2 regions of the Streptomyces sp. NPDC048419 genome follow, and region 1 is predicted to be linked to the other one. Evidence: predicted binding sites of a transcription regulator. Region 1 holds the regulator's gene; the other holds the start of a gene.
What was found. Region 1 encodes HrcA, which represses chaperone genes, less so after heat shock. Its sites were predicted from a motif close to TTNGCACTCNGNNNNNCNGAGTGCNAA; they were not measured.
Positions count from the first base shown of each region.

Region 2: groL (chaperonin GroEL) is a predicted target of HrcA. The motif match lies at 2,032-2,058, and genes of this name have one in related genera.

Region 1 is NZ_JBICXT010000002.1:662,137-666,492, forward strand. Features, by position in the region: gene ACGFYN_RS06890 (DUF3097 domain-containing protein) at 1-97, opposite strand, end outside; gene ACGFYN_RS06895 (MBL fold metallo-hydrolase) at 132-860, opposite strand; gene hrcA (heat-inducible transcriptional repressor HrcA) at 1,012-2,028, shown strand; gene dnaJ (molecular chaperone DnaJ) at 2,029-3,165, shown strand; gene ACGFYN_RS06910 (nitronate monooxygenase) at 3,266-4,342, shown strand; gene ACGFYN_RS06915 (16S rRNA (uracil(1498)-N(3))-methyltransferase) at 4,339-4,356, shown strand, end outside.
Region 2 is NZ_JBICXT010000015.1:187,646-192,001, forward strand. Features, by position in the region: gene ACGFYN_RS28970 (NADH:flavin oxidoreductase) at 1-20, opposite strand, end outside; gene groL (chaperonin GroEL) at 246-1,868, opposite strand; gene ACGFYN_RS28980 (cold-shock protein) at 2,230-2,436, opposite strand; gene ACGFYN_RS28985 (MoaD/ThiS family protein) at 2,887-3,162, opposite strand; gene thrC (threonine synthase) at 3,279-4,356, opposite strand, start outside.

The DNA of each region.
Region 1 (4,356 bases):
CGGGCTCCTCGACCACCAGACCCGGCTCGGCCGCGACCTCCGGCACCGGCTTGGGCTTCTTCCACGGCGGGGTGAGGTCGGCGGAGTACTGGCGCATTCGGATGACGATAGGAGAACCGGCCGGGCGGCGGTCACGACACGCCGAAACGCGCCGCCAGCTCGTCCCGCTGAGCCCGCACGAACCGCGCGTCCACCACCGCTCCGTGACCGGGCACGTACAGCGCGTCCTCGCCGCCCAGCGCGAGCAGCCGGTCGAGCGCGGCCGGCCAGTGCGACGGCACGGCGTCGGAACCGGCCTGCGGCTCGCCGGACTCCTCGACCAGGTCGCCGCAGAAGACCACCTCGGGCGAGCCCGGCACCAGCACCACCAGGTCGTGGGCCGTGTGGCCCGGGCCCACGTTCGCCAGCAGGACCTGCCGGCCGCCGCCCAGGTCGAGGGTCCACTCGCCGGAGACGTGGTGCCGGGGAGCGGGCAGCGCGTCCACCGCCTCCTCGGCGGCGTGCGCGTCCAGGCCGTTGCCCACCGCGTCGGACCGCAGCTCCTCGCGCGCGTGCCGTGCCTCGAAGAGCGCGTCCATGCCCACCGCGCCGTACACCTCGGTGCCCGCGAACGCCGCCGCCCCGAAGACGTGGTCGAAGTGCGGATGCGTGAGGGCGAGATGGGTCACACGGTGGCCGGCGAGCTCCTGCGCCTCGGTGCGCAGCCGCGTGCCCTCCGCGAGGCTGGAGCCCGCGTCGACCAAGAGCGCCATGCCCTCGCCGACGACCAGCCCGGCCGTGCAGTCCCAGCGCGGAAGCCGGCAGCGCCCGACCCCGGCCGCCACCCGCTCCCACCCGAGCTCTTCCCAAGTCACCGTCATACGGCGACGCTAGCGGTACAAGCCGGTCCGGCCGGGACTGCCTTGCCCGGGGCGTACCCCACCGCCGTACACTGGGCCGGGGAACTCTGGCACTCGGACGGACAGAGTGCCAGGCGAAGCGCCCGGGGACGACTTTCTGGAGGTGTGCGCGATGCTGAGTGAACGACGGCTCCAGGTCCTGCGCGCCATCGTCCAGGACTACGTCGGCACCGAGGAGCCGGTGGGCTCCAAGGCCCTGACCGAGCGGCACGGCCTCGGAGTCTCCCCGGCCACCGTGCGCAACGACATGGCGGCCCTGGAGGACGAGGGGTACATCGCCCAGCCGCACACCAGCGCCGGGCGCATCCCGACCGACAAGGGCTACCGGCTGTTCGTCGACAAGCTCGCCGGAGTCAAGCCGATGACCGGGCCCGAGCGGCGGGCCATCCAGAACTTCCTCGACGGCGCCGTCGACCTGGACGACGTCGTGGCGCGGACCGTGCGGCTGCTCGCGCAGCTGACCCGGCAGGTCGCCGTCGTGCAGTACCCCTCGCTGACCCGCTCGACGGTGCGGCACGTGGAGCTGCTCTCGCTCGCTCCCGCGCGCGTGATGCTCGTGCTGATCACCGACACCGGCCGGGTGGAGCAGCGCATGGTCGACTGCCCGGCGCCGTTCGGGGAGGCCTCGCTGGCGGATCTGCGGGCGCGGCTGAACAGCAAGGTCGCGGGCCGCCGCTTCGCGGACGTCCCGCGACTGGTCGAGGACCTCCCCGAGGGCTTCGACGTCGAGGACCGGGGTACGGTCTCGACGGTGCTCTCCACCCTCCTGGAGACACTCGTCGAGGAGAACGAGGAGCGGCTGATGATCGGCGGCACCGCCAATCTGACCCGCTTCGGGCATGACTTCCCCCTCACCATCCGCCCCGTCCTGGAGGCGCTGGAGGAGCAGGTCGTGCTCCTCAAGTTGCTTGGAGAGGCGGGGGATTCGGGCATGACGGTGCGCATCGGGCACGAGAACGCCTATGAGGGACTCAACTCCACTTCTGTGGTGTCGGTGGGCTACGGTTCGGGCGGCGAGGCAGTCGCCAAGCTCGGCGTGGTCGGACCGACCCGCATGGACTACCCGGGAACGATGGGAGCGGTACGCGCAGTGGCACGGTACGTCGGACAGATCCTGGCGGAGTCGTAAGTGGCCACGGACTACTACGCCGTTCTAGGCGTGCGCCGCGACGCGTCGCAGGAAGAGATCAAGAAGGCCTTCCGGCGGCTCGCGCGCGAGCTGCACCCGGACGTCAATCCGGACCCGAAGACCCAGGAGCGGTTCAAGGAGATCAACGCCGCCTACGAGGTGCTGTCGGACCCGCAGAAGAAGCAGGTCTACGACCTCGGCGGCGACCCGCTCTCGCAGGCGGGCGGCGCGGGCGCGGGCGGTTTCGGCGCCGGTGGCTTCGGCAACTTCTCCGACATCATGGACGCCTTCTTCGGCACGGCGTCGCAGCGCGGTCCGCGCTCGCGCACCCGCCGCGGCCAGGACGCCATGATCCGGCTGGAGATCGAGCTCGACGAGGCGGCCTTCGGCACGACCAAGGACATCCAGGTCGACACGGCGATCGTCTGCTCCACCTGCAGCGGTGAGGGCGCGGCGCCGGGCACCACCGCCCAGACCTGCGACATGTGCCGCGGCCGCGGTGAGGTCTCGCAGGTCACCCGGTCCTTCCTGGGCCAGGTCATGACCTCGCGGCCGTGCCCGCAGTGCCAGGGCTTCGGCACCGTGGTGCCCAGCCCCTGCCCGGAGTGCGCGGGCGACGGCCGGGTCCGCTCCCGCCGTACGCTCACGGTCAAGATCCCCGCCGGTGTGGACAACGGCACCCGCATCCAGCTCGCGGGCGAGGGCGAGGTCGGCCCCGGCGGCGGCCCCGCAGGCGATCTCTACGTCGAGATCCACGAGCTGCCGCACTCGACGTTCCAGCGGCGCGGCGACGACCTGCACTGCACGGTCACGATCCCGATGACGGCGGCGTCCCTCGGCACCAAGGTCCCGCTGGAGACGCTGGACGGCATGGAGGAGGTCGACATCCGGCCCGGTACCCAGTCCGGCCAGTCGATCCCGCTGCACAGCCGGGGCGTGACGCATCTGCGGGGCGGCGGCCGCGGCGACCTCATCGTGCACGTCGAGGTCCAGACCCCCAACAAGCTCGACCCCGACCAGGAGCGCCTCCTGCGCGAACTGGCCAAGCTCCGCGGCGAGGAGCGCCCGACAGGGCAGTTCCAGCCGGGTCAGCAGGGACTGTTCTCGCGGCTGAAGGACGCCTTCAACGGACGCTGAGTCACACGCGTCACGGCCGCCCGTACGAAGGGCGCGGGCGGCCCATGTGAAGGGGACGGGTGGATTCGGACTTGTTCGGAGGACGTGACAACATGCCGTCATGTCCTCCGCGCTGACCGATCTCTTCCGTCATCCGATCGTGCAGGCCCCCATGGCGGGCGGCGTCTCCGTACCCCATCTCGCGCAGGCCGTGTCCGAGGCGGGCGGGCTGGGGTTCCTGGCCGCCGGGTACAAGACGGCCGACGGCATGTACCAGGAGATCAAGCAGCTCCGCGGGCTGACCACCCGCCCCTTCGGCGTGAACCTGTTCCTGCCGCAGCCCGACCACGCCGACCCCGGCGCGGTCGAGATCTACGCCCACCAGCTGGCCGGCGAGGCCGCCTGGTACGAGACCGAGCTCGGCGACCCGGACACCGGCCGCGACGACGGCTTCGACGCCAAGCTCGCCGTGCTGCTCGACAACCCCGTGCCGGTGGTCTCCTTCCACTTCGGTGTGCCGAGCCGCGAGGTGATCGACTCCCTGCACCGCGCCGGAACCTTCACCCTGGTCGCCGCGACGACCGCGGAGGAGGCCCTCGCGGTGGAGCGCGCCGGCGCCGACGCGGTCGTGGCGCAGGGCGTGGAGGCCGGCGGCCACCAGGGCACGCACCGGGACGGCCCGGAGAACAACGGCGCCGGTATCGGCCTGCTGTCCCTCGTCGCCCAGGTGCGCGAGACGGTGAGCATCCCTATCGTCGCCGCCGGCGGCATCATGCGCGGCGGGCAGATCGCCGGGGTGCTGGCGGCGGGCGCGAGCGCGGCCCAACTCGGCACGGCGTTCCTCGCCACCCCGGAGTCCGGCGCGAACGCCGTCCACAAGCAGGCGCTGACCAACCCCCTGTTCGTACGTACGGAGTTGACCCGTGCGTTCAGCGGCCGCCCGGCCCGCGGCCTGGTCAACCGCTTCATGCGCGAGCACGGCCCGTACGCCCCCGCCGCCTACCCGGAGGTCCACCACCTCACCGCGCCGCTGCGCAAGAAGGCCGCCGCGTCCGGCGACGCGCAGGGCATGGCGCTGTGGGCGGGCCAGGGCCACCGCATGGCGCGCGAACTTCCGGCCGGTCAGCTGGTGGAGGTCCTCGCCGCCGAGCTCGACGCGGCCGCGACAGCGTTGTCGGCCAAGGGGGACATGCGATGACCGCGCCCGTGTTC
Region 2 (4,356 bases), on a different contig from region 1:
TGGGACTCGGTGACGGTCACGTGGGGGCTCCTAGCGAGTGGATCTGTCGGTCAGCGGCTGCGCTGAACCAGCTGGTATGTGCATGCGCATTGTTGCACTGCCTTAAGCAACCGCCTATGCGCCACCGCACATTCCGCACCCCGCCACCTGCGGCTGTGACCCCGGACACAGCGAAGGGCGGCACCCCCTGTCGAAACAGGGGATACCGCCCTCGGCAGGTACCTCGATCAACCGGAACCGGTCGATCAGAAGTCCATGTCACCGCCCGGCATGCCGCCACCGGCGGGCGCGGCGGCCTTCTCCGGCTTGTCGGCGATGACGGCCTCGGTGGTCAGGAAGAGCGCGGCGATGGAGGCGGCGTTCTGCAGAGCAGAGCGGGTCACCTTCGCCGGGTCGATGATGCCTTCCTTGACCAGGTCGACGTACTCGCCGGTCGCGGCGTTCAGGCCGTGCCCCGGGGTCAGGTTGCGCACCTTCTCCACCACGACACCGCCCTCGAGGCCGGCGTTGACGGCGATCTGCTTCAGCGGGGCCTCGAGCGCGATGCGCACGGCGTTGGCGCCGGTCGCCTCGTCACCCTCGAGGTCCAGCTTCTCGAAGACGGTGGACGCCTGGATGAGCGCGACGCCACCACCGGCGACGATGCCCTCCTCGACGGCGGCCTTCGCGTTGCGGACGGCGTCCTCGATGCGGTGCTTGCGCTCCTTGAGCTCCACCTCGGTGGCGGCGCCGGCCTTGATGACCGCGACACCGCCGGCGAGCTTCGCCAGGCGCTCCTGCAGCTTCTCGCGGTCGTAGTCCGAGTCGCTGTTCTCGATCTCGGCGCGGATCTGGTTGACCCGGCCCTGCACCTGGTCCGTGGAACCGGCGCCGTCGACGATGGTGGTCTCGTCCTTGGTGATGACCACCTTGCGGGCGCGGCCCAGCAGGTCGAGGGAGGTGTTCTCGAGCTTGAGACCGACCTCCTCGGAGATGACCTCGCCGCCGGTGAGGATGGCGATGTCGTTCAGCATCGCCTTGCGGCGGTCACCGAAGCCCGGGGCCTTGACGGCGACGGACTTGAAGGTGCCGCGGATCTTGTTGACGACCAGGGTCGACAGGGCCTCGCCCTCGACGTCCTCGGCGATGATCAGCAGCGGCTTGCCCGACTGCATGACCTTCTCCAGGAGCGGGAGCAGGTCCTTGACGGAGCCGATCTTGGAGTTGGCGATGAGGATGTACGGGTCGTCGAGCGACGCCTCCATCCGCTCCATGTCGGTGGCGAAGTACGCCGAGATGTAGCCCTTGTCGAAGCGCATACCCTCGGTGAGCTCGAGCTCCAGACCGAAGGTCTGGGACTCCTCGACGGTGATGACGCCTTCCTTGCCGACCTTGTCCATGGCCTCGGCGATGAGCTCGCCGATCTGGGTGTCGGCGGCGGAGATGGAGGCCGTCGAAGCGATCTGCTCCTTGGTCTCCACGTCCTTGGCCTGCTCGAGCAGGGCACCGGAGACGGCCTCGACGGCCTTCTCGATACCGCGCTTGAGGGCCATCGGGTTGGCGCCGGCGGCTACGTTGCGCAGGCCCTCCTTGACCAGGGCCTGGGCGAGAACGGTCGCGGTGGTCGTACCGTCACCGGCGACGTCGTCCGTCTTCTTGGCGACTTCCTTGACCAGCTCGGCGCCGATCTTCTCGTACGGGTCCTCGAGCTCGATCTCCTTGGCGATGGAGACACCATCGTTGGTGATCGTGGGGGCGCCCCACTTCTTCTCGAGGACGACGTTGCGGCCCTTGGGGCCGAGCGTCACCTTGACGGCGTCCGCGAGCTGGTTCATGCCGCGCTCGAGGCCGCGCCGCGCCTCCTCGTCGAACGCGATGATCTTGGCCATGTGAAGTGGTCCCTCCAGGACTGGGGGTGATTCCTTCGGACCGCGCCCGCGCCCGCGACGGACGGCTCGCCGACCCGTGGGTTCCTTGCCCCACCCGGCCTGCGGGCCTCACCGACCCGGTCCTTCTTTGTCACTCTCACCTTCAGAGTGCTAACGCCAATGATTAGCACTCGACCCATGCGAGTGCAAGCGCCTCCCGGGGACTGGGCCGGCGTCCCAAGGGCCGGGCGGGGCTTCCGGGTGGGCGGACCGCGAGCCTCCGCCGGCCCGGGCCCGGGCATGCCGAAGGGTCCGCACCCAGGGCGCGGACCCTTCGATCAAGAAAAGAAGAACGTCGCTGCGATGTGACCCGGCGCGTGCTTCAGCTGGTCGCCAGTCGGACCATGTCCGCCTGCGGCCCCTTCTGGCCCTGCGAGATCTCGAAATCGACCCGCTGACCCTCTTCCAGGGTGCGGTAACCGTCCATCTGAATCGCGCTGTAGTGGACGAAAACATCCGCACCACCGTCGACCGCGATGAAGCCGTACCCCTTCTCCGCGTTGAACCACTTGACGGTGCCCTGAGCCATGCCTAACTCCCCTATTACTGGCCCTTGCACGGACCCGCACTTCGCGGATCCGGGTCAGACCTCACCCCCCACGGTTGGGGGCGTGCGCCGGAACGCGTCGACCGCGGCTGAATGTATCTGTCCAACTGCCGTCTGCAACAGGTCAATCGGACGAGAATTCCGGGCACGACCGGTCGGGAATTTACTGAGAATTCGCCAGAATTCAGGGCAAGTCGGGCCCCATAAAAGGAGCATAAGACGCAAAAAACCTACACACTTTGGCGACTTCTCGCTGCCCGAGAAGTCAGAAGCCATATGCATCCGGCATGCAGATCCGAGCCGGTTCCCCAACTGTACCGTGCTCAACCATGCAGAATTGCCCCCTCCGCTTCTCTCACGGAGGGGGCAATTCGATGAACTCTTCGTAACCGACCTTACCGACGGTAATAATCGGGGCGCGCGACCTGTTGGTCAGCCTCCGGCGACGGCCGGGATGATCGAGACGCCGGCGCCGTCCGGAGTGGCCGTCTCGAGGCCCTGCTCGAAACGCACGTCGTCGTCGTTCACATAGACATTGACGAAGCGGCGCAGCTTGCCCTGGTCGTCGAGCACACGGGCGGCAATACCCGTGTGGTTCTTCTCCAGATCGGCGATGACCTCGGCGAGAGTGCCGCCTTCGGCGGTCACCTCGGCCTGGCCGCCGGTGTAGGTGCGCAGGATGGTCGGGATACGAACGTTGACGCTCACGTGGAACCTCCGGTCAGGTGTGGCTTTCAAGGGGCGCGGGGCTGCGTTGGATGTGCGGCTACCGCCGCGTGGGCGCGACCAGCCCCCACCGGCCCGCAGACGAGGGACGAGCCGCTTTACGCGAGCCCGGCCTCACGGAACGACTCGAGGCTCGGACGAATGGTCGCGGTCAGCCCCGTACCGGCCACCGCATCCAGCGTCTTCAGCCCGTCCCCGGTGTTGAGAACGACCGTGGTCAGCGCCGGATCCAGCGCCCCGCTCTCGATCAGCTTCTTCGTCACGCCGACGGTCACGCCCCCGGCGGTCTCCGCGAAGATCCCCTCGGTCCGGGCGAGCAGCCGAATCGCGTCGACGACCTGCTCGTCGTTCACGTCCTCCACCGCGCCACCGGTACGCCGCGCGATGTCGAGCACGTACGGACCGTCGGCGGGGTTGCCGATCGCCAGCGACTTGGCGATGGTGTTCGGCTTCTGCGGGCGGACCACGTCGTGCCCCGCCTTGTACGCCGTCGAGACCGGCGAGCAGCCCTCGGCCTGGGCGCCGAAGATCTTGTACGGCTTGTCCTCGACGAGCCCGAGCTTGATCAGCTCCTGCAGACCCTTGTCGATCTTCGTGAGCTGCGAGCCGGAGGCGATCGGGATCACCAGCTGGTCCGGCAGCCGCCAGCCGAGCTGCTCGCAGATCTCGTACGCCAGGGTCTTGGAGCCCTCGGCGTAGTACGGCCGCAGGTTGACGTTGACGAAGCCCCAGCCCTCGCCGACCGGGTCGCCGATCAGCTCGGAGCAGAAGCGGTTCACGTCGTCGTAGTTGCCCTCGATGCCGACGAGCTCGCCGCCGTAGACCGCGGCCATGACGACCTTGCCCTGCTCCAAGTCGTGCGGGATGAAGACGCAGGAGCGGAATCCGGCGCGGGCCGCCGCGGCGCCCACGGCGCCGGCCAGGTTGCCGGTGGAGGAGCAGGACAGGGTGGTGAAGCCGAAGACGCGCGCCGCCTCCAGGGCCTGCGCGACGACGCGGTCCTTGAAGGAGTGCGTCGGGTTGCCTGAGTCGTCCTTGACGTACAGGCCGCCGGTCACGCCCAGCTCGCGGGCGAGGTTGTCGGCCTTGACGAGCTTGGTCCAGCCGGGGTTGATGTTCGGCTTGTCCGCCACGTCCGCCGGGACGGGCAGCAGGGGCGCGTAGCGCCAGATGTTC